Regions from separate parts of the Pantoea sp. GABEPS69 genome, predicted to be linked through region 1. Evidence: predicted binding sites of a transcription regulator. Region 1 holds the regulator's gene; each other region holds the start of a gene.
What was found. Region 1 encodes Fur, which represses iron uptake genes when iron is present. Its sites were predicted from a motif close to ATAATAATGAGAACNACTATCAA; they were not measured.
Positions count from the first base shown of each region.

Region 2: a site for Fur is predicted at 7,399-7,421, ahead of fes (enterochelin esterase). Genes of this name have one in related genera too.
Region 3: a site for Fur is predicted at 6,881-6,903, ahead of ftnA (non-heme ferritin). Genes of this name have one in related genera too.

Region 1 covers NZ_CP118618.1:2,860,931-2,871,528, forward strand. Annotated here, with positions in the region: gene seqA (replication initiation negative regulator SeqA) at 1-507, opposite strand, end outside; gene ybfF (esterase) at 758-1,522, shown strand; gene ybfE (LexA regulated protein) at 1,678-1,953, shown strand; gene fldA (flavodoxin FldA) at 2,088-2,618, shown strand; gene fur (ferric iron uptake transcriptional regulator) at 2,973-3,416, shown strand; gene PVE98_RS14020 (hypothetical protein) at 3,476-3,871, opposite strand; gene glnS (glutamine--tRNA ligase) at 4,108-5,775, opposite strand; gene nagE (N-acetylglucosamine-specific PTS transporter subunit IIBC) at 5,938-7,968, opposite strand; gene nagB (glucosamine-6-phosphate deaminase) at 8,301-9,101, shown strand; gene nagA (N-acetylglucosamine-6-phosphate deacetylase) at 9,159-10,307, shown strand; gene PVE98_RS14045 (N-acetylglucosamine repressor) at 10,315-10,598, shown strand, end outside.
Region 2 covers NZ_CP118618.1:3,580,662-3,591,259, reverse strand. Annotated here, with positions in the region: gene fepD (Fe(3+)-siderophore ABC transporter permease) at 1-26, shown strand, start outside; gene fepG (iron-enterobactin ABC transporter permease) at 23-1,003, shown strand; gene PVE98_RS17505 (ATP-binding cassette domain-containing protein) at 1,000-1,800, shown strand; gene PVE98_RS17500 (enterobactin synthase subunit F) at 1,960-5,880, opposite strand; gene PVE98_RS17495 (MbtH family protein) at 5,873-6,091, opposite strand; gene fes (enterochelin esterase) at 6,132-7,343, opposite strand; gene PVE98_RS17485 (TonB-dependent siderophore receptor) at 7,620-9,854, shown strand; gene pmrB (two-component system sensor histidine kinase PmrB) at 9,855-10,598, opposite strand, start outside.
Region 3 covers NZ_CP118618.1:619,808-630,405, reverse strand. Annotated here, with positions in the region: gene PVE98_RS03075 (TatD family hydrolase) at 1-97, opposite strand, end outside; gene PVE98_RS03070 (patatin family protein) at 94-1,146, opposite strand; gene PVE98_RS03065 (DUF1328 domain-containing protein) at 1,363-1,524, opposite strand; gene osmY (molecular chaperone OsmY) at 1,624-2,238, opposite strand; gene prfC (peptide chain release factor 3) at 2,498-4,081, opposite strand; gene PVE98_RS03050 (M20 peptidase aminoacylase family protein) at 4,348-5,451, opposite strand; gene PVE98_RS03045 (YjiG family protein) at 5,462-5,935, opposite strand; gene PVE98_RS03040 (nucleoside recognition domain-containing protein) at 5,925-6,596, opposite strand; gene ftnA (non-heme ferritin) at 7,040-7,549, shown strand; gene PVE98_RS03030 (glycoside hydrolase family 31 protein) at 7,742-10,102, opposite strand; gene PVE98_RS03025 (MFS transporter) at 10,113-10,598, opposite strand, start outside.

The DNA.
Region 1 (10,598 bases):
CATTGAGACCATGATGTGTTCCACCATGCTGCATTTACGGCCGGTATTGGTATTGGTGATCACCCAGTACGGCGTGCCGGGGACATGCTTCGGCTTAGTATGGGTGCCATTTTGCAACAGCGTTTGCTCGTCGCCCGCAAAATAGACGCGAGTACGGCCCTGCAGCGACGCAGTGGCTTCAGCAAACGCCGAAGGATCAAGACGATAGAGCGTTGAAAGAACCATCATAAAGCGATTAACCGCTTTCTTCTGTTCGGCATATTCGTCGGACAGCAGCAGCTCACGCACGGCGCGCACGCGATCCTGCGGGCGGTTTTCCGCGCGCACAGGCTGGATCGTTTTTTGCGCCGCGTCGCCAGCGGCTAACGGCGCCGCTGCCGCAGGCGCACTTTGACCGGCATTAAATTTTAGCATCCGCCGTAAAATGTCAGAGGCGCTCTCGCCGATATGTTGCGTGTGGCTGGCGATATAGCGGTAGAGGTCTTCGTCAACTTCGATCGTTTTCATCTTTTTCCGTACGGTTTCGACTCGTGACAGAACCACGCCAGCCTGAAAAACGCCGTTGCAACGCTCGGTTGCTGGCGAGACAGGCGGGTTCTAACATAAGGATTATAAAGTTAAATCCAGGCGGGCTGATAGCCTTCGCACGCTCAGACGGCAAAAGTCGGAATATGCCCTAAAGCCTGCCGTGTCGTCGCGCCTGGAAAGGTGAAAGCATGATAACCTAACCCAAGGTCCCCATCTTAAGAACTTTGCCATGATTTTAAATGCTCGTCTGCAAACTGACCAATCAATCGCTGCTTCCTTGCCCATCCTGTTTATTCACGGCCTGTTCGGCAGTCTGGATAACCTCGGCGTGCTGGCGCGCGGCCTGAAAGACGCGGGCCCGCTGATACAGGTAGATGTGCGCAACCACGGCCTGTCGCCGCGCGCCGACGAGATGAGCTATCGCGCCATGGCGCAGGATATGCTCGACACCCTGGATGCGCACCAGATCGATCGCGTCGCCGTTATCGGCCACTCAATGGGCGGAAAAATCGCCATGGCGATGAGCGCGCTGGCGCCACAGCGCCTGGAGAGGCTGGTGATGATCGACATCGCGCCGGTAGATTATCAGACGCGACGCCACGACGAGATTTTCGCCGCCATCCGTGCCGTTAGCGACGCGGGCGTGCGCCAGCGCAGCGAGGCCGCGCAGGTGATGCGTGCTCATATAAAGGAAGAAGGCGTCATCCAGTTTATTCTCAAATCGTTTCAGGATGGCGAGTGGCGCTTCAACGTTCCGGCGCTATGGGAAAATTACGCTACAATATCTGGCTGGGAAGCGGTGCCGCCCTGGCCGCATCCCGCGCTCTTTATACGCGGCGGCGACTCGCCCTATCTCGACAACCAGCATCGCGACGCGCTGCTACGTCAGTTTCCCGCCGCGCATGCGCACGTCATCAGCGGCGCCGGCCACTGGGTGCACGCCGAGAAACCTGATGCCGTATTGCGCAGCGTCCGCCGCTTTTTTGCGCTTTAAAAGCAAAAGCTTGCCGTTCGCGGTTTAGCATTGGCGTCATCACTTCGGCTGGAGTATGATGGCGCGCTAAATTTTGCCGCTGCTCATTTTTTTGCCGCGGCAATGGCCCATTTCGTTATAAACGCGCCTGCTCGCGCCGCTAGTTTTACTAACCCATGGCAAAAGAACACACTGACCGCACTACGCTGGATCTGTTTGCAAACGAGCGTCGGCCCGGTCGACCGAAAACCAGTCCGCTCTCGCGTGATGAACAGCTGCGCATCAATAAGCGCAATCAACTGAAACGTGACAAAGTGCGCGGGCTGCGTCGTGTCGAACTCAAAATGACCAGCGAAGCCGTGGATGCGTTAAACACCCTGGCTGAGCAGCGCAATATCAGCCGCAGCGAACTGATTGAACAAATGCTGCTGGCGCAACTCAAACTGGGCTGAATAGCGCAAAGCGCACGCAGAAGCAAATGGAGCGGCTTTTCGAGTTCCGCCCTTTTGCCCGCTCTGCTATCATTCGCTTAATTGTGCGCTCTGCGCATGCACTCATTATCAGGATTTAAGAGGTTATTTACCCCATGGCAATCGTAGGCATCTTCTTTGGCAGCGATACCGGCAACACCGAAAACATTGCAAAAATGATCCAGAAACAACTGGGCAAAGAGGTTGCGGAAGTGCATGACATTGCCAAGAGCACGAAAGAAGATCTCGAGGCGTTCGATATCCTGCTGCTGGGCATTCCGACCTGGTACTACGGCGAAGCGCAGTGCGACTGGGACGACTTCTTCCCGACGCTGGAAGAGATCGATTTCAACGGCAAGCTGGTCGCGCTTTTCGGCTGCGGCGATCAGGAAGACTATGCGGAATATTTCTGCGACGCGATGGGCACCATTCGCGACATTATCGAGCCGAACGGCGCGGTGATCGTCGGCCACTGGCCGACCGAAGGCTACCATTTCGAAGCCTCTAAAGGTCTGGCGGACGACAAGCACTTCCTCGGCCTGGCGATTGACGAAGATCGTCAGCCGGAACTGACCAATCAGCGCGTCGAGGCCTGGGTTAAGCAGATTTCCGATGAGCTGCAGCTGCAGGCGATCATCGAAGCCTGATTACCCACATACTCAATGTGGGCGCTGGCTCACATTGAGTTAATGGTTTTTCCTATAGAAATAATAGCTACAGATTTTTAACTTTTATCTCTGATTCTGTACAATACCCACATCGGTTATCTGCTTATTTCTTCCGCGAGGTCAGGAAGTTAGCGAGATGATAACGAACCTCCTGCATTTCTCCGCCCGGCGCCGTTACGCATCTTCTTACAGCCCGTGTTGATTTCAGGCGTTTCCCTCGGTTTTCATTTCAAAACTTCACCTCTATAATGAGACGCAAATGAGAATAGACACCGAACGACATTCAAGGCAAGGCGCCTCAAGTAACCAGCAAAGTAACAGGACAATATCCGCATGACTGACAACAACACCGCATTAAAGAAGGCTGGCCTGAAAGTCACGCTGCCCAGACTTAAAATTCTGGAAGTGCTTCAGGAACCTCAGTGCCATCACGTCAGCGCGGAAGATCTGTATAAACGCCTGATTGATATGGGCGAAGAGATTGGTCTGGCTACCGTTTATCGCGTACTGAACCAGTTTGACGATGCGGGCATCGTGACGCGTCATAACTTCGAAGGCGGAAAATCGGTTTTCGAACTGACCCAGCAGCATCATCACGATCACCTGATCTGCCTCGACTGCGGTAAAGTTATCGAATTTAGCGACGAATCAATCGAATCGCGCCAGCGAGATATTGCTACCCGCCACGGCATCAAGCTGACGAACCACAGCCTCTATCTCTATGGACACTGCTCGCTGGGCGATTGCCGCGAAGACGAAACGCTCCACGATCAGTAAAGATGTGTGCTATGCAGTAATTCTATAAGCCGGTCTGTGTACCGGCTTTTTTTATGCCGTCAGCCGACCAGCGTTTCGTGCAGATAGCGCCAGCGGGGAATCGACGTGGTGCAGTCGAGGATCGCCAGCGAGATGCGCGCCTGATCGCTGCCGTTAATCATCTGCAGCTCGCGATACTGAATAGTGACCTCATCTTTGCCCTGAGAGATTACCGCGTGTTCGCTGGTGGCGATGCGCATGCCTTCGCGACGCCCCTGTAGCTGACGAAACAACTCTTCCGTTTGATTCAAATCGAGCAGCCGACCCTGCGGCGTGACCATGCGGAAATCGGGATGGAAGTGCGAAAGCAGCAGTTCGAAGGTATCGTCTTCGCCTGAAGGCTGATTGAATATACGTTCGATTAACTGATGTAAAACTACCACGCTGTGTTTTGCTTCCTGACCAAGAGCCGTCATCATTTTTCCTTTTTATGCCCGCATAGCCTCTTCAAAGAGCGAATAGCCTACCTGAAAAAACGAAATTCACATCTGGAAATTGATTAATTTTCGTTAACTCAGACAACTCCCAGACTGGTCAGACAAGCGGTAATCATTTGTTACAGAACAAAAAATTGCCTTGCAGCTAATTGCAGATATAAAAAAGGGCGATTGCTCGCCCTGTAGTAATTTTATCATGCCGTTAATGCAAAAATTTAATCGCCGATTTTCGCCCAGGTATCGCGCAGACCCACGGTGCGGTTAAACACCAGCTGGTTCGGACGCGAATAGTGGCTGTCGGCACAGAAGTAGCCTTCACGCTCAAACTGGTAAGGCGCTTCCGGGCTGGCGTTCTGCAAACCTGGCTCGACGAATCCCTGACGAATTTCCAGCGAATTCGGGTTGATGGTGGTCAGGAAATCCTCTTCCGCGCCTGGATTCGGCACGCTGAACAGGCGATCGTAAAGGCGGAATTCCGCCGGCAGCGCATGGTCGGCGGAGACCCAGTGGATCACGCCTTTCACCTTGCGGCCGTCAGCCGGATCTTTGCTCAGGGTATCGACGTCGCAGGTGCAGTAGATGCAGGTGATATTCCCCTCTTCATCTTTTGCCACGCGCTCGGCGCGGATCACGTAAGCGTTGCGCAGGCGTACCTCTTTGCCCAGCACCAGTCGCTTGTACTGCTTATTGGCTTCTTCGCGGAAGTCAGCGCGATCGATCCAGACTTCACGGCCAAACGGCACTTCGCGGGTGCCCATCTCCGGCTTGTTCGGATGATTCGGCATGGTGATGATTTCGTTATGGCCGGCCGGCAGGTTCTCAATCACCACTTTCAGCGGATCGAGCACCGCCATGGCGCGCGGCGCGTTTTCGTTCAGATCGTCGCGAATGCAGGATTCCAGCGACGCCATCTCGACCACGTTATCCTGTTTGGTAACGCCGATACGGCGGCAGAACTCGCGGATCGAGGCGGCGGTGTAGCCGCGACGGCGCAGGCCCGATACGGTCAGCATGCGCGGATCGTCCCAGCCTTCCACTACGTTTTCGCTGACCAGCTGCGTCAGCTTGCGCTTCGACATCACCGCATATTCGAGGTTAAGACGCGAAAACTCATACTGGCGCGGATGCACCGGTATAGAGATGTTATCCAGCACCCAGTCATAGAGGCGACGGTTATCCTGGAACTCCAGCGTACAGAGCGAATGGGTAATGTTTTCCAGCGCATCGGAGATGCAGTGGGTAAAGTCGTACATCGGATAGATGCACCACTTTTTGCCGGTCTGGTGATGCTCGGCGAACTTAATGCGGTAGAGCACCGGATCGCGCATCACGATAAAGCTGGACGCCATATCGATTTTGGCGCGCAGGCAGGCTTTACCCTCGGCGAATTCGCCGTTGCGCATTTTTTCGAACAGCGCCAGGTTCTCTTCGACGCTGCGGTCGCGATAGGGGCTGTTTTTGCCCGGCGCGGTCAGGGTACCGCGATATTCGCGGATCTCTTCCGGCGTCAGCTCGTCGACATAGGCCAGACCTTTATTGATCAGTTCAACCGCGTAGTGATAAAGCTGATCGAAGTAATCTGAGGAATAACGAACGTCACCACTCCACTCAAAGCCCAGCCATTGCACGTCGCGCTTGATGGACTCGACGAACTCCATATCCTCTTTAACCGGGTTGGTATCGTCGAAACGCAGGTTGCACTGCCCCTGATAGTCCTGAGCGATGCCGAAGTTCAGGCAGATCGATTTAGCATGGCCGATATGCAGATAGCCATTGGGCTCAGGCGGAAAACGGGTATGCACGCTACTGTGCTTGCCGCTCGCCAAATCTTCGTCGATGATCTGACGAATAAAGTTAGTTGGGCGGGCTTCAGCCTCACTCATCTCTCAATCCTCAATACGTATAGCGGGTGGTTTGTACCACGAAGTAACGGAGTATGATCCACAAAGCGTCGAAGGGAAACAACCGGTTTGTTAAGGCGATAAAACGAAAAAAGGCAGGAATCGCTTCCTGCCTGCTTTTTTTATGGCGATGCGGTTAGGGGCTTAGCCTTTTACCTCGTAAAGCGGGGTTTCGCCAGCTACTACCGTGCCGGTCGCCAGCAGCGTCAGCCCGGCGAAATCTTCGCTGTTGCTGACGACCACCGGACTGATCATCGAACGTGCGTTGCCGTTAAGGAAATCAAGATCCATCTCCAGCACCGGCTGACCCGCCGCGACCGTTGCGCCCTCTTCCACCAGGCGGGTAAAGCCTTTGCCGCCCAGCGCCACGGTGTCGAGGCCCATATGCACCACAATTTCGACGCCGCTGCTGGTTTCCAGACAGAAAGCATGGTTGGTGTCGAAGATCTTCACCACGGTGCCGGCAACCGGCGCCACCACGGTTTTACCGCTCGGCTTGATCGCCAGCCCTTCGCCTACCGCCTTGCTGGCGAAGGCTTCGTCAGGCACCACCTCCAGCGCGACTACTTCGCCGCTCACCGGCGCCATCAGCGTCACAATGGTTTTGGTCTCGCGATTCAGCACGGCCTGCGGTTTTGCCGCTGGCGCGGCAGGCGCTGCTGAAGCGCCGCCCGCCGAGGCGACCGGCCCTTTTGTCAGCACTTTTTTCATTGCGGTGGCGATGCTTTCCGCCTGGGTGCCGACAATCACCTGCACGCTCTGTTTATTCAGGCGGATAACGCCGGACGCGCCCAGATGTTTGGCAACGGACTCATTGACCTGCGCCGAGTCTTTTACGTTGAGACGCAGACGCGTGATACAGGCGTCGATGCCGGTCAGGTTATCGGAGCCGCCGACGGCGCCGATATAGCGACGCGCCAGCGATTCGGTCGCGCTCTCGCCGTTGTCGGTTGTGTCGACGTTAACGTCGTAGCCGTCCGTTTCGTCGCCCGCCACCGCCAGCTCGCGGCCCGGCGTCATCAGGTTGAACTTCTTAATCGTGAAGCGGAATACCACATAGTAGAGCGCAAAGAAGACGATGCCCTGCGGGATCAGCATCCACCAGTGGGTCGCCAGCGGGTTGCGGCTCGACAGCACCATATCCACCAGACCGGCGCTAAAGCCGAAGCCGGCGATCCAGTGCATGCTGGCGGCGATAAATACCGAGATGCCGGTCAGCACCGCGTGGATGACGTAAAGCACCGGCGCGACGAACATAAAGGAGAACTCTAGCGGCTCGGTAATGCCGGTGAAGAAGGCCGCGAAGGCCGCGGCCAGCATGATGCTGCCGACTTTAACGCGGTTTTCCGGTCGCGCGCAGTGATAGATCGCCAGCGCCGCGCCAGGCAGGCCGAACATCATGATCGGGAAGAAGCCCGCCTGATAGCGTCCCGTGATGCCGACAATGCCGGTGCCGTTAGCGATTGACTGCGCGCCGCCGAGGAATTTAGGAATATCGTTGATGCCCGCGACGTCGAACCAGAACACCGAGTTAAGCGCATGATGCAGGCCGACCGGGATCAGCAGACGGTTAAAGAAGGCGTAGACGCCCGCGCCGACCGAGCCCAGCTTCTGAATATGTTCGCCAAAGCTCACCAGTCCGTTAAAGATCAGCGGCCAGATATACATCAGAATGAAGGCAACCGCGATCATCAGGAATGAGACGAGGATAGGCACCAGGCGGCGTCCGCTGAAGAAAGAGAGCGCCTTCGGCAGTTCGACATGGCTAAAGCGGTTATAGACCTCCGCGGAGATAATGCCCACCATGATGCCGACAAACTGGTTTTCGATTTTGCCAAAGGCGGCGGGCACCTGATCCAGCGGTATTTTTTGGATCATCGATACGGCAGCCGGCGAGCAGAGCGTCGTCACCACCAGAAAACCGACGAAGCCGGTCAGCGCCGCTGCGCCATCTTTATCTTTTGACAGCCCATAAGCCACGCCGATAGCAAAGAGTACGGACATATGCTCAATAATGGCCGCGCCCGATTTTATCAGCAGCGCGGCGAGCGCGTTGCTTGCGCCCCAGGCGTCCGGATCGAGCCAGTAGCCGACCCCCATTAATATCGCCGCTGCCGGCAGGGTCGCTACCGGCACCATCAGCGCGCGGCCAACCTTCTGTAAGTAACCTAACATTTGTCCTTTCCCCCTATGAGACTGGCTTGTCGCCCTGCGCCGCTTGCTTTTTATTGTCAGCCGCAGGGGTTGATTGACACTACACTTCACGTTGCGCAGTGTAATGACAAATTAATTCGCCTCGCAAATTATACGCGTCTCTTCTGTGATAATTATCACCAAAAAGCACCATTAACTGCCGAGACGTCTGGCGAACGACCCTAACTTATTTTATGATGAAAAATATCAAGACGCAGCGATCGCGAGCTGAAACGGTCTCACGGCTTTAATGTGATAATGACCGCCGCGATGGGCGCGTCGTCCCCTTTTCTTTTCTCAGAATGAGGTGAAACATGCGACTTATTCCTTTGGCTACCCCTACGCAGGTCGGTAAATGGGCAGCCCGTCATATCGTCAACCGTATCAATGCTTTTAACCCTACCGCGGATCGTCCCTTCGTGCTGGGTCTGCCGACGGGCGGCACGCCGCTGGAAGCTTACAAGCATCTTATCGAGATGCACAAAGCGGGCCAGGTCAGCTTTAAGCATGTAGTGACGTTCAATATGGACGAATATGTCGGCCTGCCGAAAGAGCACCCGGAAAGCTATCACAGCTTCATGTACCGCAACTTTTTCGATCACGTTGATATTCAACCAGAAAATATCAATCTTCTGAATGGCAATGCGCCAGATATTGACGCAGAATGTCGCCAGTATGAAGAGAAGATTCGCGCGCTGGGCAAAATTCACCTGTTTATGGGCGGCGTCGGCAACGACGGCCATATCGCCTTTAACGAACCGGCCTCTTCCCTCGCCTCGCGCACCCGCATCAAAACGCTGACGCACGATACCCGCGTGGCGAACTCGCGCTTCTTCAACGGCGATGTGGATCAGGTGCCGAAATATGCGCTGACCGTCGGCGTCGGCACGCTGCTGGATGCGGAAGAGGTGATGATTCTGGTGACCGGCCATGTCAAAGCGCAGGCGCTGCAGGCCGCCGTAGAAGGCAACGTCAACCATATGTGGACCATCAGCTGCCTGCAGCTGCATGCGAAATCGGTGGTGGTATGCGACGAACCCGCCACCATGGAACTGAAAGTGAAAACCGTTAAATATTTCCGCGAAATGGAAGCGGAAAATATGAAAGGCGTGTAAGACGATGTTGTAAATGCCCGCCGCGAGGCTCTGGCGGGCTCAGCCGGGAGAACCACGATGTACGCATTAGTTAACGGCCGAATTTATACCGGTCATGAAATTCTGGATAACCACGCGGTGGTTATCGCCGATGGGCTGATCGAACGCGTCTGTCCGCGCGACGCGCTGCCAGCCGATATCGCGCTGCGCGACGTTTCAGGCGCGCTGATCGCTCCCGGCTTTATTGATTTACAGCTGAACGGCTGCGGCGGCGTGCAGTTCAACGACGACATTGACGCCCTGAGCGTCGAGACGCTGGAAATTATGCAGCGCGCCAATGAAAAGTCAGGCTGCACCAGCTTTCTGCCCACGCTGATCACCAGCAGCGACGAGCTGATGAAGCGCGCCATCGACACGATGCGCGCCTATAAACGCAAGCATCAACATCAGGCGCTCGGCCTGCATCTGGAAGGCCCCTGGCTGAATAAAGCCAAAAAAGGCACCCATAATCCCGATCTCATCCGCCTGCCCGATCCGGCGCTGGTGCGCTATCTGTGTGATAACGCCGACGTCATTACCAAGGTGACGCTGGCGCCGGAAAACGCCGGCGACGCAGTGATCCGTCAGCTAACGCAGGCGGGCATCATCGTCTCCGCCGGCCACTCCAACGCCACCTATGACGAAGCCAAAGCGGGCTTCCGCGCGGGCGTGACCTTCGCTACCCATCTCTATAACGCCATGCCCGCTTTCGCCGGACGCGAGCCGGGCCTGATCGGCGCGCTGTTCGATGCGCCGGATGTTTATTGCGGCATTATTGCAGATGGATTGCACGTCCATTACGCTAACGTACGCAACGCGAAACGTATTAAAGGCAATAAGCTGGTGCTGGTCACCGACGCCACCGCGCCCGCAGGCGCCGAAATTGATAAATTCATTTTCGCTGGCAAAACAATATACTATCGCAATGGCCTGTGCGTGGACGAGAACGGCACCCTGAGCGGCTCTGCGATTACGATGATTGAATCGGTGCGCAACGCCGTCGAACATGTCGGTATCGCGCTGGATGAAGCACTGCGCATGGCGACGCTCTTTCCGGCGCAGGCAATGGGCGTGGAAAAACAGCTGGGCACGGTCGAAGCGGGAAAAGTCGCCAACCTCACTGTTTTTACGCGTGATTTCAAGATCACTAAGACGTTTGTCAACGGAGACGACGTCCTGAGCGAGTAAGCACTGAATGACCACTGGCGGCCAGACACAAATAGGAAATGTCGATCTTGTCAAGCAACTCAATAGCGCGGCCGTTTACCGGCTGATTGACCAGCAGGGCCCTATTTCGCGCATTCAGATTGCCGAACTCAGTCAGCTTGCGCCCGCCAGCGTCACTAAAATTACTCGCCAGCTCATTGAGCGCGGGCTGATCAAAGAGGTGGATCAACAGGCGTCCACCGGCGGTCGCCGCGCTATCTCCATCGTAACCGAAACGCGCAATTTCCACGCCATCGGCGTGCGGCTCGGCCG
Region 2 (10,598 bases), 720 kb from region 1:
GCAAGCTGGGGAGAGGGCAGGTATGAGTCGGGCGATGATGCACGCCATCTGGCTGCTGGCGGCCTGCGCGCTGCTGGCCTTTTTCGGCGTTACGCGCGGCGCGCTGCCGGTTACGGGCGCGCAACTCTGGCAGCTGGTTACCGGCGAGGCGGCGCGCAACGTTCAGCTGATCGTGCTGGAGTGGCGGCTGCCGCGCGTGGCGATGGCGCTGCTGCTCGGCGCGGCGCTCGGGATCAGCGGCGCGATTTTTCAGTCGCTGTTGCGCAACCCGCTCGGCAGCCCCGATATTCTCGGCTTCAATACCGGCGCCTATAGCGGCGTGCTGGTGGCGCTGGTGCTGTTTCAGCAAAACAGCGAGGCGATGACGCTGGCGGCATTGCTGGGCGGCGTGTTGACCGCTGGCGTAGTTTATCTGTTCGCCTGGCGCAACGGCGTAGAGACCTTCCGGCTGATTATCGTCGGCATCAGCGTGCGCGCGCTGCTGATGGCGCTTAACGGCTGGCTGATTATCAGCGCCTCGCTGGAGGCGGCGCTCAGCGCCGGGCTGTGGAGCGCCGGATCGCTTAACGGCATCACCTGGGCGAAAACCGCGCCGGCGGTTGCCGTGCTAGCGGCGGCGCTGCTGCTGACCGCGCTGCTGGCGCGGCGTATGCGCCTGCTGGAGATGGGCGACGACACCGCCTGCGCGCTGGGCGTGCCGGTAGAGCGCAGCCGGCTGTGGCTGATGCTGCTCGGGGTGGTGCTGACCGCCGCCTCGACCGCGCTGGCCGGCCCCATTTCGTTCGTCGCTCTGCTGGCACCGCAGATCGCTCGTCGCCTGTGCGGCGGCATCAAAGGCGCGCTGCCGCTGGCGGCGCTGTGCGGCGCGCTGCTGCTGCTGGCGGCGGACTATGCTGCGCAGCATCTTTTCCTGCCGTATCAGCTGCCGGTCGGTGTGATTACCGTCAGCCTTGGCGGACTTTATTTGATTGCACTACTGGTCAGGGAGGCGCGACGCCAATGACAGAGAAGATTGCGCGCCTGCAGGGCGACGCGCTGACGCTGGGCTACGAGAAAAAAGTGGTGGCGGAGGGGCTGTCGGTGACCATTCCGGATGGCGAACTGACGGTGATCATCGGCCCCAACGCCTGCGGCAAATCGACGCTGCTGCGCGCGCTGAGCCGCCTGGCGCCGCCGCTGAAGGGGCAGGTGCTGCTCGACGGCGAGGCGATTTCGCGCCTCTCCACCAAAGAGGTGGCGCGGCGTCTCGGTCTGCTGCCGCAGAGTTCGCAGGCGCCCTCCGGCATCAGCGTCAGCGAGCTGGTGGCGCGCGGGCGCTATCCGCATCAGCCGCTGTTCGGCCGCTGGCGCGACGAGGACGAAGCGGCGGTGCAGCAGGCGATGCAGGCGACCGGCGTGGCGGATATCGCCGCGCAGCCGGTGGATCAGCTTTCCGGCGGCCAGCGCCAGCGCGTCTGGATCGCCATGGTGCTGGCGCAGCAGACGCCGCTGCTGCTGCTGGACGAACCCACCACCTGGCTCGATATTACCCATCAGATCGAACTGCTGGAGCTGATGCAGGATCTCAATCAGCAGCATGGCCGCACGCTGGTGGTGGTGCTGCACGATCTGAATCAGGCGTGCCGCTACGCCACGCATCTTATCGCGATGCGCAGCGGCCAGATTGTCGCCGAGGGCAGGCCGTCGGAGATTGTCACGCCAGAACTGATTGAGGCGGTCTATGGACTGCGCTGCGTTATCGTTGAGGATCCGGTGGCGCATACGCCGATGATTGTGCCGCTGGGACGCGGGCGCAACTGAGGCGCTAGCTAAAACCCGCACTGCGTATAAAGGAGCGGGTAGTCTGGCCCGAAGAGCAAAGCGTCCCGCGCCAGGGATGGCGCGGGACGAGCGGGCATGGATGCCTTAAGCGACTTTGCGATCGGGCCAGACTACCCGCGACCGCACCTTTCTTCAGAATCAGGCAAACTTCGCCAGCAGCTGCTGCAATTGCGGCCCGATCTGCTCGAACATGCGCGGCGAGATAATCTCGACGTGGGCGCACGCCAGCGGCCGCACCTCAAGCTCACCCACATAGGGCGCCCATGCGCGATGCGCATCCTGACCCGGCTGCTGCGTCTCGGTGGCGAGGAACAGCGTGGCGCGACCGCTGAAGCGCGCGCTGCGCGCCGTCGCCAGCAGCCGCACCGAGCTGGCGTAGTTGGCCTCGATGGCGTCGAACATCGCCTCCAGGCCTTCGCCCGCCTGCTGACGCTGGGCGGCGACAAACTGCTCGCGCTCACGGTTCACCTCTTCCAGCACCGCCGGATCGAGCTGATTCTTGCCGCGCTTCTCGTCCCAGTTCTGCGTCTCCGGCGGCCAGGTGTCGAGCAGGCCGAGGAACGCCACCTCTTCGCCCAGCGCCTCCAGCCGCGCGGCGATGCCCTGCGCCAGCGTGCCGCCCAGCGAATAGCCGAGGAAATAGTAGGGGCCCTGCGGCTGCTGCTGGCGCAGCGTGGCGAGATGCGCGTCGCACACCTCATCGAGATGCGCCGCCTGACTGAGCGGGCCGCTGGCGTCGGGCGACTGAATGCCGACGATAGACCAGCGCGCGTCGAGATAGCGCTGCAGAATGCTGAACTGCCAGGCGAAGCCGGACGCGGGATGGAAGCAGAACAGCGTCGGCCCACTGCCGACACGCAGCGGCAGCACCGGCTCGAAGCCGGCGGTTTGCGCCGTCTGCGCATCGCTCAGCAGCGCCGCCAGCTTCTCAACCGTCGAGGCGACCATGATCTGGCCGACGGAAACCGGCTGCTTCAGCTGGCGCCGCAGCTGCGCCGCCAGCCGCATCGCCAGCAGCGAGTGGCCGCCGAGGGCGAAGAAATCCTCCTGCGCGCCGACGCTGTCGCGTTCCAGCAGCGCGGCGAATGCCTCTGCCAGCTGCGTCTCCAGGCCCGGCAGCGGGGCGCGGCTCGCGTCGCCCGCGCGACTTTGCGGCAGCGGCAGGGCTTTACGATCCAGCTTGCCGTTGCTGCTGAGCGGCAGCGCCTCCAACGTGACGATCGCCACCGGCACCATATGCGCCGGCAGCTGCTGCGCCAGCGCGGCGCGCATCGCCTCGCTATCAACGGCGCGGTCTGCCACCACATAGCCCACCAGCTGGCGCGCGTCGCCCTGCTGCGCGCCGGCGTTGCCCAGCACCACCGCGTGGGTGACCGCCTGCTGCACGCCCGGCAGCGCCGCCAGCGCATGATCGATTTCATTCAGCTCGATACGCTGTCCGCGGATCTTCAGCTGATCGTCGCTGCGGCCCAGATACTCTACCGCGCCGTTCGCCAGCCAGCGCGCCACGTCGCCGGTACGGTACATGCGCGTGCCGTCGCCGAACGGATCGGCGACGAAACGGCTGGCGGTGAGATCGGGACGATCGAGATAGCCGTGCGCCAGCTGCACGCCGGTAAGATAGAGATCGCCCGCGACGCCTGGCGGAACCGGCTGCAGGCGCGCGTCGAGGATGCGCAGGCCGGTGTTCCAGACCGGGAAGCCGATCGGCACGCTGGCGCCTTCCACCGCCGCCAGCTCCGGGCCGAAGGCAGGGTAGTAGCTGACGTCTACCGCCGCTTCGGTGGGGCCGTAGAGATTATGCAGCGGCGTCTGAGTCAGCGCTTCCCACTGGCGCGACAGATCGGCCGGCAGCGCTTCGCCGCTGCAGAAGACGCGGCGCAGGCTGGCGCAGCGCGCCACCGCATCCTCGTCCTGCAATGAGGCGACGAAGGCCGCCAGCATCGAGGGAACAAAGTGGGTCGTGGTGACGCGATAGCGCGCAAAAAGCTGCTGCAGCGCGTCGGGATCGCGGTGCGCCTCCGGCGGCGCCATCACCAGCTGCGCGCCGGTCATCAGCGGCCAGAAAAATTCCCAGACCGAGACGTCGAAGCTGCTGGGGGTCTTCTGTAACACCACATCCGTGGCATCGAGCGGGTAGCTCGCCTGCATCCACAGCAGACGGTTGACGATCGCCTCATGACTGACCAGCACGCCTTTGGGACGGCCGGTCGAGCCGGAGGTATAAATAAGATAGGCGCCGTCCTGCGGGCGCGGCGGCTGCCCAGGCGCGGGCGCGGCGACGCCGGGCAGCAGCGCGTCGTAGAAGAGCGGAGCAACCGGCGAAAGAGCGGCGAAGCGCGTCGCCAGCGCGCGGCTGACGATCAGCGTCTTCGGCGCGGCGTCCTCCAGCATCATCTGCAGACGGTCGTCGGGATAGCCGGTATCCAGCGGCAGGTAAGTAGCGCCGACGCTGACGATCGCCTGCAGCGCCAGCGACAGAAAGACCGCGCGCGGCAGCGCCACGGCGACGATATCGCCGCGCCGCACGCCGCTGGCGATCAGCTGCTGTCCCAGCGCCTCGACCTGCTGCCGCATCTCGCGGTAGCTGAGCCGGTGGCTATCGTCCGCCAGCGCGGGCGCGTCCGGGGTGCGCCGCGCCTGCGCCTGCAGCAGGCTGTCGAGCGTGGCCGCTGGCAGCGCCATCGCGGTCTGATTGATGCTCTCCAGCTGCTGATGTTCCGCTTCGGTCAGCAGATCCAGTTCGCCGCAGGGGCGCTCCGGCTGCGCCGCCAGCTGCCGCAGCAGCAGATCGAAACGGCTGGCGTGCTGCGTCAGCGTTGTTTCCTGATAGCGTTCCGCATTAGCCAGCAGCTCCAGCGTCAGCTCGCCCTGTTCGCTGAGGTAGATCGCGATCTCGAGGTCGCGCACCGGCCCGGAGGCGAGCTGATGCGTTATCCCTTCCACCCCGTTGAAGTCGAGCTGATAGTCGAACATCTTCAGGTTGATTACCGGGCCGTAAAGCGGATCGCCGTCGCCGAGCCGTCCGGCGTCGCGCTGCACCTGCTCGGCGTCGAAGCGCTGATGACGACGCATCTTTTTCACTTCTGCGGCCAGCTGGCGGGCCAGCGCGCCGAGCGGCTGAGCGGGATCGTAATGCACCGCCATCGGCAGCACGTTAATCACCGGTCCGGTGGCGCAGAGCGCCGCCGAGCCGATGCGGCGCATAAAGATAAAGCCGGCGGCGAAATCGTTCTGGCCGCTCAGGCGCGCCAGCCACAGCGCCACCAGCGCAAAGGCGGCGTCAGCCGCGCTGACCTCCAGCTGCTGAACCAGCGACTGAAAGCGCGCACTCTCCAGTGAGAAAGTGTGACGCAGCAGCGCGGTGCTGGCGCTCTGTCCGGCCAGCGGCAGGGAAGAAATCGAGGCGGGCGGCGGCAGCTGCGCGCTCTTTTCGCGCCAGAAGTCGCGATCCCGCTGCCAGTTCGGCGAAGCCTGATAGCGCTGATACTCCTCTACCACCTCGCTGAAGGGCGTAAAAGGCGTCGGTTCCGGCGTTTCGTTGCGCATCCACGCGGTATAGAGGTTAGCGATGCGGCGCGTCAGGGCGGTAAAGCTAAAGCCGTCCACCACCAGATGATGATAGCGCTGATACCAGAACCAGCGCTGCTCTCCCAGCCGCATCAGCTGGTGATGCCACAGCGGCGCGCCGCTCAGCACGCGCAGATCGCCAGCCATATCGACGCGCATCAGATGGCGCGCGGCGGCCTCTGGATCGGCGTGCTGACGCAGGTCGACGATCTCAGGCAGGAGAAAGGTTTGCGGCGACAGCCACTGCACCGCCTCACCCTCAAGCTCGCCGAACGCCATGTTTAGCGTATCCGCCTCTTGCATTCCAGCGACGATCGCCTTGCTCAGCAGCGCGCTGTCCAGCTCGCCTCGCAGCTCGACAAAGTGCGCGACCGCATAGGCGTTAGTCTGCTGCGACAGCTGGTCGGCCATCCAGATGCCGGGCTGCGCCGCCACCAGCGGCAGGATTTTCTGGTCGGTATGGTATGGGTTCATCAGCGTCTCAGACATGGTCGCTCCGGTGCGTGCTCGGGTGGGCCGGGCGAATATCGCGCCAGTTCGCGTTGAGCCAGCTCAAACATTCCGCCTGCGGCTGCGGGCCGAAGAGGCAGCGCCAGCCAGCGGGCAGGGCGCGAAAAGCGGGCCAGAGGCTGTACTGCTGGCGATCGTTGATCAGCACGAGACAATCCTGCTGCGGATCGTCAAAGGGATTAGGTTGCATATCGGTCTCCTGCCCGCAACAGTCGGGCTAGCCAGGCGATTTAAAGAAGATGTTGCCACATTGCTTTCAGTCCATTGAGCAGCCCGCCGCGCCAGCACAGCGCGTCGTGGCCCCCGTCGACCGGATGAAAAACGACCTGATGCCCTGCGGCGGACAGGTCCTGTTGAAGCTGCTGGTTTGCTTTGAATATCAGCTGTTCGCGGCGTCCCGCTTCCAGATAGATGCGCGATGGCGCGAGACGGTATTCGCCCTGCTGCAGCTGCTGGATCAGCCTGCCGTTGGGCTGACCGCGTTCCGGCCACCAGAACGAACCGGAGAGGCTGATGGCGCCGCCGAAATGGTGCGGCCAGTTAAGCGCGGCGTAGACGGACGACAGCCCGCCGAAGCTCTGCCCGCTCACCAGCGTCTCAGCGGCGCTGACGCGATGCGGCGCCCAGCCCTGCAGCTGCGGCAGCAGCTCTTCCTGCAGGGCCAGCCAGAAGTCGGGATTGCAGGGCAGTTCGCGGCTGCGGTGTTCGCGGTCGATGATATCGATCATGACGTAGACCGCCGGCGGGAGTTCGCCAGCGTCGGTGAGCTGTTGCAGCGGCCAGGCGATCGGCATGCTGTTAGCCCAGAACTGGCCGTCCAGCAGCAGCGCCAGCGGACGTGCGGTCGGCTGCGCGTCGCCGGTGGCGTAAATCCACACCGAACGGCGATTGCCGAGGCGCGCGCTGTGCCAGATATGATGCTGAAGCGGCAGCGCGGGCGCGCGACCGCTGTCGACCGCCTGCCAGACGCGCTGATCGGGCGCGTCCGGCAGATGCAGCGGCGAGACATGCATGCCGCGTCCGCCCGCCCAGCCGCGCTGCGGGTTCAGCGCATCCGCCTGCGCGGTGGGGAATTTTTCGCGCCACCAGGCGCGCAGGGTCGTCATATCCGGCTCGCCCTCAAAATCGGCGGGATCGCTGTCGGGCATCAGGCAGTAGCTGCCGCGCCAGCTGGCGGGCAGCTGCGTGCGCCAGAACCAGACGTCGGTGCCAGGGATGCGGCTAAGCGAGCGGGGCGCGGCGCGCTGATGATGATCGGTGACGCCGGTGATATTGATCCAGACGCGACGGGTAGAGGAGGTGGCTTCGCTTCCCTGCGGATCGCGCCAGAAAAAGGTGACGGCGCATTCACCGCGCCCGGCGGGTTCGATTAAGGGAAGACCCTGCTGCTGTAATGTTCGCCACCAGGATTCACTGCCGGTTTCGTTGGTTAACCACGTCATAGAGAGCTTATTTACTGGGCCAGAAGCACCTGAAGGTGCGCGGATGTTATGAAGAATACTATTGATAATTATTTGCATTTGCAATAGGGTGTTTTCCGCTCCGACATCAAGGAGCGCGCGCGTTCCGCCAGCCTCATCCGCCTGTATTGTCAGACAGATGTTCCGCAAAGGAGAGCCTGGGCGCGGCTGGAATGCTTGCTCGCAAGGAAAGACTCTTTTACCGGCGCGCCCGCAGGAGACGGTGAGGTTTCCGCAGGCAATCCAGGAATATAAAAAATGCCTACATTATCCCGTTTGTCATTAGCCATTCTCATTGAACTCGGCCTGGCCGCGACCAGCGTGCAGGCTGCCGACACCAGCACTGCTTCAACTGCCGACGTCGGCGATACCCTGGTGGTCAGCGCGGCGCAGCAGAACCTGCAGGCGCCGGGCGTCTCCACCATCACCGCCGACGAGATTAAAAAGCGACCGCCTGCGCGCGACGTATCGGAGATCATCCGCACCATGCCGGGCGTCAATCTGACCGGCAACTCCACCAGCGGCCAGCGCGGCAACAATCGCCAGATCGATATTCGCGGCATGGGGCCGGAAAATACTCTGATCCTAGTGGACGGCATGCCGGTCTCCAGCCGCAACTCGGTGCGTCTCGGCTGGCGCGGCGAACGCGATACGCGCGGCGACACCAACTGGGTGCCGCCGGAGATGATCGAACGTATCGAGGTGATCCGCGGGCCGGCAGCGGTGCGCTACGGCAACGGCGCGGCGGGCGGCGTGGTGAATATCATTACCAAAAAGTATGACGACAAGCAGTGGCACGGATCCTGGAACGCCTATTACAACGTGCCGGAGCATAAGGACGAGGGCGCGACGCGCCGCACCAACTTCAGCCTGGAAGGGCCGCTGGGCGACGACGTCAGCTTCCGACTCTACGGCAACCTGGCGAAAACCCAGGCGGACGCGTATGACATCAACGAAGGGCATGCGGCGGACCGCACCGGCACCTACGCCGGCAGCTATCCGGGCGGGCGCGAAGGGGTGGTCAATAAAGATATCAACGCGCTGCTGCGCTGGGCGTTCGCGCCGATGCAGGCGCTGGAGTTTCAGGCGGGCTACAGCCGTCAGGGCAACCTCTATGCTGGCGACACCCAGAACACCAACACCAGCGCGCTGGTGAAAAGCCTGTATGGCAAAGAGACTAACCGCCTCTATCGGCAGAACTTTGCAGTGAAGTGGACCGGCGCCTGGGATAACGGCATCAGCACCAACAGCTACGCGCGCTATGAAAATACCCGCAACTCGCGCATCAACGAAGGGCTGGCGGGCGGCACCGAAGGCATCTTCTCCAACAGCGGCTTCAATACCATCGAGCTGGACGATGTGCTGCTGCACAGCGAAGTCAGCGTGCCGTTCGAGATGCTGGTAAATCAGACCGCCACCCTCGGCATCGAGTGGAACCAGCAGCGGATGAAAGATCCTTCGTCGACCACGCAGGCCGCCTCTAACGGCGCGGTGCCAGGTATCGCCAGCAGCGGACGCAGCCCCTATTCGCAGGCGGAAATTTTTTCGCTGTTCGCCGAAGACAATATGGAGCTGACCGACAGCACCATGCTGACGCCAAGCCTGCGCTTCGATCACCACTCTATCGTCGGCGATAACTGGAGCCCGTCGCTTAACCTTTCCCAGGGCTTAGGGGACGATTTCACGCTGAAGATGGGCATCGGGCGCGCCTATAAAGCGCCGAGCCTTTATCAGACCAACCCCAACTATCTGCTCTACAGCAACGGCCAGGGCTGCGCGGCCAGCACCGGCGCCTGCTATCTGCAGGGCAACAGAGACCTGAAAGCGGAAAACAGCATCAATAAAGAGATTGGCCTGGAGTGGAAGCATGAAGGCTATCAGGCGGGGCTGACCTGGTTCCGCAACGACTATCGCAACAAGATCGAAGCGGGCTATGGGCCGTCCGGCAAAGCCTCGAACGGCACCACCGACATTTATAAGTGGGAGAACGTGCCGAAAGCGGTGGTGGAAGGGCTGGAGGGCTCGGTGAATATTCCCGTGACGGAGAGCATCGCGTGGAATAACAACTTCACTTATATGTTGCAGAGCAAGAATAAAGAGACCGGCGATCGCCTGTCGATTATTCCCGACTATACGCTCAACTCAACGCTGAGCTGGCAGGCGACGCAGGATTTGTCTCTGCAAACCACCCTGACCTGGTACGGCAAGCAGGTGCCGAAGAAGTATGATTACAAAGGCAATGCCGTTACCGGCAGCGCGACCGATGAGGTGAGTCCTTACTCAGTGGTCGGCCTGAGCGGCACTTATGACGTTAATAAATACGCCAGCGTGACGCTCGGCATCGACAACCTGTTCGATAAGCGCCACTACCGCCAGGGCAACGCCCAGACTACCGGCAACGCCAACACCAACTCTTATCTGTATGGCGCGGGCGCGAATACCTACAATGAGTCTGGCCGTACTTATTACGTCAGCCTGAATACGCACTTCTAATCAGTTAAGCCGTAACGGCAGCACGCAGCGGGCAATCAGCCCGCTGCGATCGCTGCGATTGATCAGCTTTAGCTCGCCATAGTGCATCTGCAAAATACGCAGCACGATATTCAGCCCCAGGCCGCTGCCGCCGTAGCGCTGATCGCGACGGCGAAACGCTTTGGTCAGCTCTTCCGCCGCATCGGGATCGATGCCTGGCCCCTCATCAATCACGCTGAGGACGATATGGCCGTCGCTCTCTTCGAGCCTGATTTCAATCTGACTCTCCGTCGGGCTATAGCGCGAGGCGTTCTCCAGCAGATTGCGCAGCAGCAGACGCAGCAGCACCGGTTCGCCCTGGCTTTGCGCCACCGCCTTGTCCGGCCAGCTAAGCTGCTGCTGACGCAGTTCAACCAGTTCGCGCATCTCCGGCTGCAGCGGCTGCAAAATGTCCGCCTGCCAGTGAATCGCCTGCGCATGCCCGCTGGCCAGCGCCTGGCTGGCGCGCGCCAGCATCAGCAGCTGCTCGACGGTATGCATCAACTGATCGATACGCGCCACCAGCATTTCGCTGTGCGGCACGCCCTGCTGCTGCAACAGCTCAAGATGCAGGCGCAGTCCGGCGAGCGGGGTGCGCAGCTCATGCGCGGCGTCCGCCGTGAAAAGCCGCTCCTGCTGCAGCGTGTGATCGAGGCGCGCCAGCAGCTGGTTAATCGCGCCGGTTACCGCCACCACCTCTTCCATATCGGACTGAATGGCGAGCGG
Region 3 (10,598 bases), 1.9 Mb from region 1:
GCTCCACGCCCGCTTCGGCGGCGCGCGCGAGGCTGGCAGGCTCATCGCCGACAAAGGGCGGGAAATCGAAATGGCAGTGGGTATCGGTAAATCTCATGCCAGCGAACCTTCATCGTAGTCTGCATCATTGCCCGCCACCGGCGGCGTCATAATCGGCCGGTTGTCGGGCGCGTTGGCGACCGGCGCGGGCGGCGTAACGGTGGTATAGCGCACAAACGGCTCGGCGTCGCTGAGCCACTGCCCCAGCGTGGCGAGGAAGTAGCGGCCGCAGCGCCGTCCCAGATGATAATCCTGATTTAACGCGGCGACGCGGCTGCCCAGCGCCATACTCGCCAGCACATGCGGCGGATAGATTTCGATGATACGCAGGTCGTCGGGCGGCTGCTCGATAAACTGCTGAATCTCGCGGTAGCTCGCTTCATGGTGATGCAGGATATTGATCATCGGCTGCAGCGCGCTGGCGTTGAGCCAGCGCTCCATGCGCTTCATCCATTTTGGCGTATAGAACATCTGCGACGGCACGGTGCGGATCACCACGATGGTGTCAGCGCCGCGTCGCGCTGCTTCGCGCACGGGAATGGCATCGCTGATGCCGCCGTCGAGATAGCTGATGCCTTCCAGATCGACGCCAAGACGGTAAAAGCCGGGGATGGCGCTCGACGCCTTAATCAGATCGTGCCAGTTGGCGCTGGTCGGCGCAAAGTAGCCGGGCGAGTAGTCGTCGCTGCGACAGGCGCACATATAAAACTCGCGCCCGCCGTCGAACAGCAGCTTCGCGCTGTCCAGCGCCAGCGGCAGTTCGCGCTGGGTTACGTCTATCAGCCAGTCGAGATCGATCAAGTTGCCGCCGCGCACGAAACGCAGCGGATCGAAAAAGAGTTTGCTGGTGGTGTAACGGGTAATGACGCGCCGCGCGTAGCCCTGCTGTCCGCAGACAAAGGCGGAGAGATTCTGCGCGCCGGCCGAGGTGCCGATAAAGAGATCGAAGGGATTGAATTTGGCCCGCTGAAACTCATCCAGCACGCCTGCGGTGAAAATGCCGCGCTGGCCGCCGCCTTCGCACACCAGGGCGATTTTTCGCGCTTTGAACGGGGAAAGGGCTAAGGGCTCAATCGCGCCCAGCGTTACAGGGATCCGGATACCCACTTCTGTTCCTCAGAAAGGGTTCTGAGGTTTGCCGTTGCGTTTATCCGCTTTAGGTCGACAGCATCCCGGAGAACCAGCCATGTTTTACTCCTGACCTGCCGCCGAAAAAACTGGCGGCAGCCGCCGCGCCTGGTGCGTTTTCCTTTACGCGGCGCGGCGGCTGGCTGGTCTCCGCTTTATGCATGCTCGTTGCGAAGATCAGAATGACACAACCGGTCAGGGTCGTTTGCGGCCGGTAAACAGGCTCACGAGGAACAGGATAATACCAACAACGAAGACAACTTTAGCCGCCCATGCTGCCGTACCGGCGAGGCCGCCAAATCCTAACGCCGCCGCGATCAGTGCAATTACCAGAAAAATAATACCCCAACGAAACATAAGCCTCTCCTTACCATAGTGAAATCGAACTGCTCGTTTCTTCCCAGTTTGGGTTTTGTTTTGTCAGCGCGGCGCCACGCGGACGCCGCGCTCACGACGTTAAGACTTCACAGTCAGGTCATTCTTAACGCTTTTAACGCCTTCAATGGCTTTCGCGATACTTTCAGCGCGATCCGACTGCGCTTTAGTGGCGACGGTTCCTGAAAGCTGGACCACGCCGTCAGTGGTTTCTACCTTGACGTTACGTGACGGGACGATGTCGTCGGCTAACAGTTTAGCTTTAATTTCGCTAGTCGTTGCCGCATCCCCGGCATATCCCTTCATACTTTGTGATTTGCTGTCTTTAACGTGCAGTCTGTCGCTGACGGATTTAACACCTTCTACGTTTTTCACAACGGCGACGGCTTTTTCAGCCTGATCCTGCGAGGTGACAAAACCGCTCAGGGTCACTACGCCATCATGGGTTTTCACGGAGATATCCGTACTTTTTATTGCTTCGTCATCTACCAGAGCCGCTTTGGCTTTTGCAGTGACGGCGCTGTCATCCATAAATCCATCGACTTTTTTCATAGAACTATTGATTTTCGCACCGGCGTTGTCCGCACTTTGCTGCGCTTTTTGCGTCAGCGAGTCGTCAGCCAGGGCGCTGCCGCTTAACAGGGCGGAACCAACCATTACCGCCATCAGCGTTTGGGCAATCTTAGTCTTATTCATCGATATCTTCCTTCTGTCAGTGAGCTCACCCACAACCGTGGGCGCAACAGCAGCAAACGGCGCTGCTGCATCGTTGGACGTAAGCGAGAAGCAATTTCTCTTTTCCCGTCCGACAGAATAATCATAGTCGGTGTTTGGCGTTTTGCTTGAATAACTGGTTGATAGCACGCCAGTTAAGCGAAAAAACAGAGTTTTTAGGAGGAGTCTGGAGAGGGAGAACAGGGCCAGCCAAAGCTGGGCGGCCCTGTTGCAGCGCGGATTAATGCTCGCGCGTTTTACGGAAAATCACGTCAGGATAGCGCTCTTGCGTGATGTTGAGGTTAACCATGGTCGGTGCGATGTAGGTCAGATTGTCGCCGCCGTCCAGCGCGAGGTTGACCTCGTTTTTACGCTGGAACTCTTCGAATTTCTTCGCATCGCTGCACTCGACCCAGCGCGCCGTCGAGACGTTGATCGCTTCGTAGATCGCTTCGACGTTGTATTCGCTTTTCAGACGCGCCACGACGACGTCGAACTGCAGCACGCCCACCGCGCCCACGATCAGATCGTTATTGTGCACCGGACGGAACACCTGCACCGCGCCCTCTTCCGACAGCTGCACCAGCCCTTTCAGCAGCTGTTTCTGCTTGAGCGGATCGCGCAGGCGGATGCGACGGAACAGTTCCGGGGCGAAGTTCGGAATGCCGGTGAACTTCATGTTCTCGCCCTGGGTAAAGGTGTCGCCGATTTGAATGGTGCCGTGGTTGTGCAGACCGATGATGTCGCCCGGCCAGGCCTCTTCCACGTGCGAGCGGTCGCCCGCCATAAAGGTCAGCGCGTCGGAGATCACCACATCTTTGCCGGTGCGCACCTGACGCAGCTTCATGCCTTTTTCATATTTACCGGAAACCACGCGCATAAAGGCGACGCGGTCGCGGTGTTTCGGGTCCATGTTCGCCTGAATCTTGAACACGAAACCGGTGAACTTCTCTTCCTGCGCGGTGACGGTACGCACGTCGGTCGCACGCGGCATCGGCGCGGGCGCCCAGGAGACCAGGCCGTCGAGCATATGATCGACGCCGAAGTTGCCCAGCGCGGTGCCGAAAAAGACCGGCGTGATATCGCCGCTCAGGAACAGCTCGCGATCGAACTCGTGCGACGCGCCTTTAACCAGCTCCAGCTCTTCGCGCAGCTGCGCCGCCAGCTCTTCGCCGACCGCGCTGTCCAGCTCCGGATTATCCAGCCCTTTGACGATGCGCACTTCCTGAATGGTGTGGCCTTTACCCGTCTGGTAGAGATAGGTTTCGTCGTTATAGAGGTGGTAAACGCCTTTGAACAGCTTGCCGCAGCCGATAGGCCAGGTAATGGGGGCGCAGGCGATTTTCAGCTCGCTCTCCACTTCGTCCAGCAGTTCCATCGGATCGCGGATGTCGCGGTCGAGCTTGTTCATAAAGGTCAGAATCGGCGTGTCGCGCAGACGGGTGACTTCCATCAGCTTACGGGTACGATCCTCGACCCCTTTGGCCGCGTCGATCACCATAAGGCAGCAGTCCACCGCCGTCAGAGTACGGTAGGTATCTTCCGAGAAGTCTTCGTGCCCCGGCGTGTCGAGCAGGTTGACCAGGCTCTCGCGGTAGGGGAACTGCATAACGGAGGTGGTAATAGAGATGCCGCGCTGCTTCTCCATCTCCATCCAGTCCGATTTGGCGTGCTGGCTCGAGCCGCGACCTTTTACCGTACCGGCGGTCTGGATAGCCTGTCCGAACAGCAGCACTTTTTCAGTGATGGTGGTTTTACCGGCATCGGGGTGCGAAATGATCGCAAAGGTGCGGCGGCGCGCCACCTCTTGCATGAAATTAGACATGAGTGAGTTCTTCTCATCGAGGCAACGTCACACAGGAGGACGCTGCAGAGTAATCATGATGGCCGGAAATCCGGCAGGTAAACGGAGCCAGGCGTGACGCAACGGCGTCAGAAGGCGGTGGTTGATGCGCGTTCTACATTGGCGGCGATTCCGGTTACCCAGTCTTCGTTAAGGCGGCATAGCATACAATATTTTGCGCGCGGCGGCGAACAGGGCCGGGAAAATTTCAGCGCCGCCCGCAGGCATGCGGGCGGACGGCCTCTTATTTACCCCAGCACCCTTTTTACGCAGGATTTAAAGATATTCACCCCGATCTCCAGCGCGTTGAGATCGAAGCGCATGTCGGGATGGTGCAGACCCGGCGTCAGGTTGGTGCCGAGCCCCCAGAAGCCCGCCTTGACGTGCGGGCGCTTAACCGGATAGAAAAAGAAATCTTCGCTGCCCGGCGTGGTTTTCGCCTCCAGCAATCCCTCTGCGCCCAGCACCTCGGTAATCGCCGCGCGGATTACCGCCGTCGCTTCATCATGGATCTCCGCCGCCGGCATCTCTTTCAGCACCACCACCTGCGCCGTCGCGCCCAGCGCCGCAACGCTGTGCTGAATCGCCTGCGTGACCTTCTCCTTCAGCACCTCCATCGGCGCGTTCTCCTGCGAACGCAGATCCCAGACCACGCGCGCCTCGTCGGGCACCGAGTTAGTGACGCCGGCGTCGCAGAGAAAGCGAGTCGCCTTCACGCTCCAGTTAAGCCCCGGCGAGAGATGAATCGCGTTGACCGCATTGACCGCCTGCACTGCCGCGTCCAGCGCGTTGACGCCGAGATGCGGACGCGCGGCGTGCGCGGGCGCGCCTTTAATGGTGGCCTCCAGCGTCGAGCAGGCGGAGTAGAGCACCGCCGGCGTCGCCTGGCCTACCACGCACTCCTCCAGCGGCCGCAGATGGAAACCGAAGATCATCTCCACGTCATCCAGCGCGCCGCCCTCTATCATCGCCAGTGCGCCGGCGCCGAGCTCTTCGGCCGGCTGAAAGAGAATTTTCAGCCGGCCTTTTTTCACCGCACCCTCCGCCAGCAGCTCCTGCGCAGCGGTCAGCACCACGGAAGAGTGGCCGTCATGGCCGCAGGTATGGCGCGCGCAGGCGACGCCGTCGATGATATGGCCGAGCGCGTCCATATCGGCACGCAGCGCCAGCACCGGCCCCGGTACGCCGCTGTCGATCTCCGCCACGATGCCGGTGGTCTGATTGATATTGCGCGTCACCTTCAGCCCGGCTTTCTCAAGCTGATCGGCAATGTAGGCGGACGTTTTAAATTCCTGAAAGCCCAGTTCTGGAATCTCATGCAGATAGTGATAGTGCTCTAAGACCTTTGACACCGCTTCTCTCCTAAACAAAAAGACGCATAACGAACATCGCGATCGCCGCATTGATAACGCTTACCAGCATCAGCAGCGGCCAGTATTTTTTCGGCACGTCGGCCACGCCCAGCAGGCGGCCCATGTACTGCAGCTGCGATCCCATCAGGAAAATGGCGGGCGCCAGAATAGTGACATCCGCGCCGGTCAGCACCCCTTTCGTCAGCAGGCTTACCGCTACGCCGGTACCGGCTGAAGAGGAGAGCCAGGCGGTAAGCAGCACGGTAATCGCTTCGCCCGGCAGGCCGAACAGCCCCATCACCGGCGCGAACAGCTGGCCGAGGAACGGCATAATACCGAGTAAATTAAGCACTTCTGCCAGCACATAGGCCATCACTACGTTTGGCATCAGGTTATGAATGGCAATATGAAAACCTTTGCGCGCGCCGGCGACAAAAATATCAAAAGGGTTGTGACTGCTTTTTACCGCGCCGTTATTTTCCATCGCTGAAATCCTTTTTATAAACACTGTTTAACACACAACGCGTCAGCGCCGCACCGACAAATTTAAGAACGAACATCAAGGCGAGCGGAATAATAATCGGCAGCGTCATTGAGGCGAACAGCGCCGACCCGATAGCAAAATAGTTATTGATCAATCCTGCGCCGGAATATTGCCAGGCGCTCATTACCACAATATCTTTTTTCGTTACCTGTCCGCGGTCATACATCTCTTTGGTCAGCGCGGCGCCCGCATCGGTGCTCTGCAGATCGGTGATCAGTGCCAGCCCGCAGCGCCCCGGCAGCCCCATCAGCGGCTGCAGCAGCGGCGTCAGCAGCTTGTGCGCCGCGCGCATTGCGCCGTAGTGGGTGAAGATTTCCAGCACGCCCAGCGCCAGCATGACGGTCGGCGTCAGCGAGAGCGCGAAGAGAAAGCCCGCTTTGGCGCTCAGTCCGCCCGCGCCGAGAAAGGTATTGCTGGCGGGATCCTTCATGGTGCCGAAGCTGCCGCCGAGCGTGGTAAAGTCAAAGGCGCCCAGCCAGTGGAAGCCGTCGACCTGGTACAGCAATCCTGAAAAAAAGAGGATAGCCACAATCAGCGCCAGATAACTTCCTTTGCTGGCTGAAACCCGTTCGCCTGTCAGCGTTATTTTTTCTTCAGACATGGTTATTCCCTGCGAATAGTTTATCAGTTGCGATATATGGAACTCTGACGGTTGCAGGATTTATGCCAGCCGCCGCATAACGTCTCTTTTGAAAATAAAGTTTTCCTCTCTTTGGCTTTTAAATAAATAATCGATTAAATCTGCACCGTTTTATATTTTTCAGCGGCAGCCTGACGCGGCGAATATCGCTCTTTTTTTGCATCGCAACAGGAAATAAGCCGCGCTGCACCATCAACGCGCAAATGCTTCGCACTAACGTAGTGCGAAGCGCAACTGATCGAGGAATGATAATCGCTCGCATTCAAATAGCTAAATAATTCTATTTAAATCAATTAGATAAAATGTGATTTTCAAGTAAAAAACTATCTTTCGCTACGCCTCATGGTGCATAATTCACCACTTCTCACCTGTTTACTTATTCTGCTTCTATAAAGGAATCGCTCATGCTGACTGCTGAAATGACCGCTCGTCTTAACGATCAACTTAACCTCGAATTTTTCTCCGCGAATCTCTATTTACAGATGAGCGCGTGGTGCAGCGATAAAGGTCTGGAAGGCGCAGCGGCGTTTCTGAAAGAGCATTCCCGCGAAGAGATGGAGCATATGCAGCGCCTGTTCGACTACCTGAGCGACACCGGCGCGATGCCGGTGCTGGGCTCTATCGCCGCGCCGCCGGTCGCCTATAACTCGCTGCCGGAGCTACTGGAGCAGGCGCTGGAGCACGAGAAGCTGATTACGCGCAAGATCAACGAGCTGGCGCATGCGGCCATTACCTCGCTCGACTACTCCACCTTTAATTTCCTGCAGTGGTACGTGGCTGAGCAGCACGAAGAAGAGAAGCTGTTCAAAACCGTACTGGATAAGCTGGCGCTGGTGGGCAACAAAGGCGAAGGCCTGTTCCTGATCGATAAAGATCTGGCGCGTATGAATGCGGAAAGCCACGGCGCTAACTAGTACCTCTGTTGTTGCCTTTAAAGGCGTACAGACAGCATAAAAAGTCAATAAGCGGGTGAGATGGCCCGAAGAGCAAAGCGTCCCGCGACAGGGATGTCGCGGGCCGAGCGAGCAAGGATGCGTAAAGCGACTTTGCGATCGGGCCATCTCACCTGCTTTCGCGCCTCGCTCGCAAACATCTCTTCTTCGTTTTTACAAGCTAAACCGCCCGCCCTTCTCGCCGTTGATCCACAGCTCGCGCTGCTCGCCAGCAGGCAGCAACACCTCAATCTCACGCCACGCTGGCTGATAGTCGCCGCGCTTCTCCAGCGTCAGCTCAAGACGATCGCTGCTGCTGATCAGCGCCCAGCGCACCCAGAGCGCATTGCCCTGCCGCCAGCCGTGACTCTCGCCGTCGTCGTCGAAAAACTCGCCCTCAGTGCGCGCTTCGCCCGGCGCAGGCCACAGCTGCAGTTCGCGCACGCTGTCGAGCCGCGCATCGGTGGTGCTTTCGCAGCGTCCCAGCGGAATGGCGGAACCGGCGCGCGCCAGCAGCGGCAAGCGATCGAGCGGCGCGTCCAGCGTCACGGTCTGACCGCCCGCCAGCCACTGGCCGCTGTGCCAGTCATACCAGCCGTGAGCGTTGTGCGGCAGATAGACCTCGCGCTCGCGGCTGCCCTCCTCCACCACGCTGGCCACCAGCAGATCGCGCCCCAGCAGAAAGTCGTCGTTTTCCCGGTACGTCTCGCTGTCCTCTTCGTGATCGAGGAAAGTGGGACGCAGCATCGGCTCATCCTGCGCGCTCGCCTGCCACAGCAGCGTGTAGAGATAGGGCATCAGGCGGTAGCGCAGACGAATCGCCTCGCGGATTAGCGGCGTCACCTCCGGATACATCCAGGGCTCGTTCACGGTGTGATCGTCGTTCCAGGAGTGGATGGTGAAGCGCGGATGCATCACGCCGTTCTGCACCCAGCGCACAAAAAGCTCGGCGTCCGGCTTGTCGCCGGAGAAGCCGCCGACGTCGTGACCGACGTTAAACAAGCCTGAAAGGCTCATGCCCAGTCCCATGCGGATGTTGTAGCGCAGCGTCTGCCAGCTGGTGCGGTTATCTCCGCTCCACGTCTGCACGTAGCGCTGCATCCCGGCGCAGCCGGAACGGGAGATCAGATAGGGCCGCTTCTCCGGCGCGAAGCGCTGCTGCGCCTCCAGCGAAGCGCGCATCATCAGCAGCGGCATCACCGGGCGAATGTGTTTAATGGCGATGCTCTGCCCGAAACCGTGGCAGCGCGCTTCACCGTCCCACATTTCATATTCGTTGTTGTCGTTCCAGGTCGCGTCGATGCCCTTCTCCAGCAGCTGCGCGGTGACGTTCTCCTGCCACCAGCGCACCGCCTGCGGATGCGTAAAGTCGAGGTGCGATCCTTCATCGTCCCAGAACACCGAACGCTCGGGGCGATCCTGCTCTGAATCGCGAATAAACAGCCCCTGCGACGCCACTTCCTGATAGCGCGGATGATCCTGCAGCAGGCAGGGTTTGATATTGGCCGCCAGCTTCATGCCCGCCGCGTGGAACGCCGCGCTCATGCCGTTGGGATTCGGCACCTTGTCGTAGTTCCAGTTAAAGACATAGCGCTTGTTGTTGATCGAGGTATAACCCGACGAAAGCTGAAACGAGTCGCAGGGGATCTCATGCTCGCGGCAGAGGCGGATAAAGCCCTGCAGCTGCTGCTGCGCATCGGGGGCGTCGGTGTAGTGCATGGTCGAGCCGCTGTAGCCCAGGCTCCACTTCGGCTGAAAAATAGTCCGGCCGGTCAGGCGCACGAAGGCCTGAGTGACGTCCAGCAGCTTCGGTCCCAGCATCAGGTAGTAGTCGAGATCGCCCGCTTCGGCGCGGTAGCGACGATACGGCAGATGGTAGTTGTCCAGCTCGTTGCCGAGATCGAGCCAGCTGCTGCTCAGGTTGTCGTAGAACAGGCCGAAGCTGACGCCGTCGCGCTGCGTCAGGGTAAAGGGAATGTGCTTATAGAGCGGATCGGTGCTGGCGGCGTTATAGCCCATTGCGTCGAGATTGCGCATCTCGAAGCGGCGGCCGCTGCGGTTCAAGTCGCCGCTCTTTTCGCCGAGGCCGTAGACGCGATCCTGCGGCTGACGACGCTGATAGTGCTCCACGCCGTCGCCGTGCGCGTTCAGCAAATAGGCGCCGGTGTGGCGATCGGCCGCCAGCGGCTGCCACTGCCCCTGATGATAATGCTCCCAGCTCAGGCAGAGCGGATGATGCACCGTCACGCGCAGCCGGTCGGTGCTGATGCGCAGCTGGTTCGCCTCGTGCTCCAGCTGAAAGCCCGGCAGCCCGAACCCGTCGAGGGATTCGCGATCGCGCCCCTCCCAGGGCACGTCATCCCCTGGCGCGATGCTCCAGGTGCGGTTCAGGGCCAGCTCGCCGTCGCGCTTCAGCAGCACGCGCATCAGGCCAGACTCCAGCACATACAGGCGCAGCAGATGGCGGTTATCCACCTTCAGCTCGACAAAATGATCGGCGTGCTGACTCAGCGTCCAGTTCTTCAGGGTTTTCATAACGGTGTCCTTATTGTTCCACGCTGCGCTGCCGACGTTCGGCGATAAACATCACCAGGAAAATCGCGCCCACCAGGTCGAAAAAGCCCATGGCGACGAACAGCGGATTAAAACCAATGGTGTCGGCGGTGACGCCGATAATCAGAGAGAAGATAAAGCTGGCGATCCAGGCGCAGGAGCCGCGCATGCCGTTAACCGTTGCCATATGGCGACGATCGAAGCGCTCTACCACCAGCGCGCTGAGCATGCAGGAGATCACCTGATGGCCGAAGCCGCCGATCGAGATCAGGGCGATCGCCAGATAAGGATCTTTAACGAGGGTCATCAGCGCCAGCGAGATCATCAGCACGGCGCCGGTGATCGAACTGGCGACGATCGAGTTGACGCGCGTCAGGCCGAACCACTTCACGTAGATTTTGGTCAGGTAGCCGCTGGCGACGCTGCCGAGATCGGCGGCGAGAAACGGCAGCCAGGCGAACATCACGATTTGCTTAAG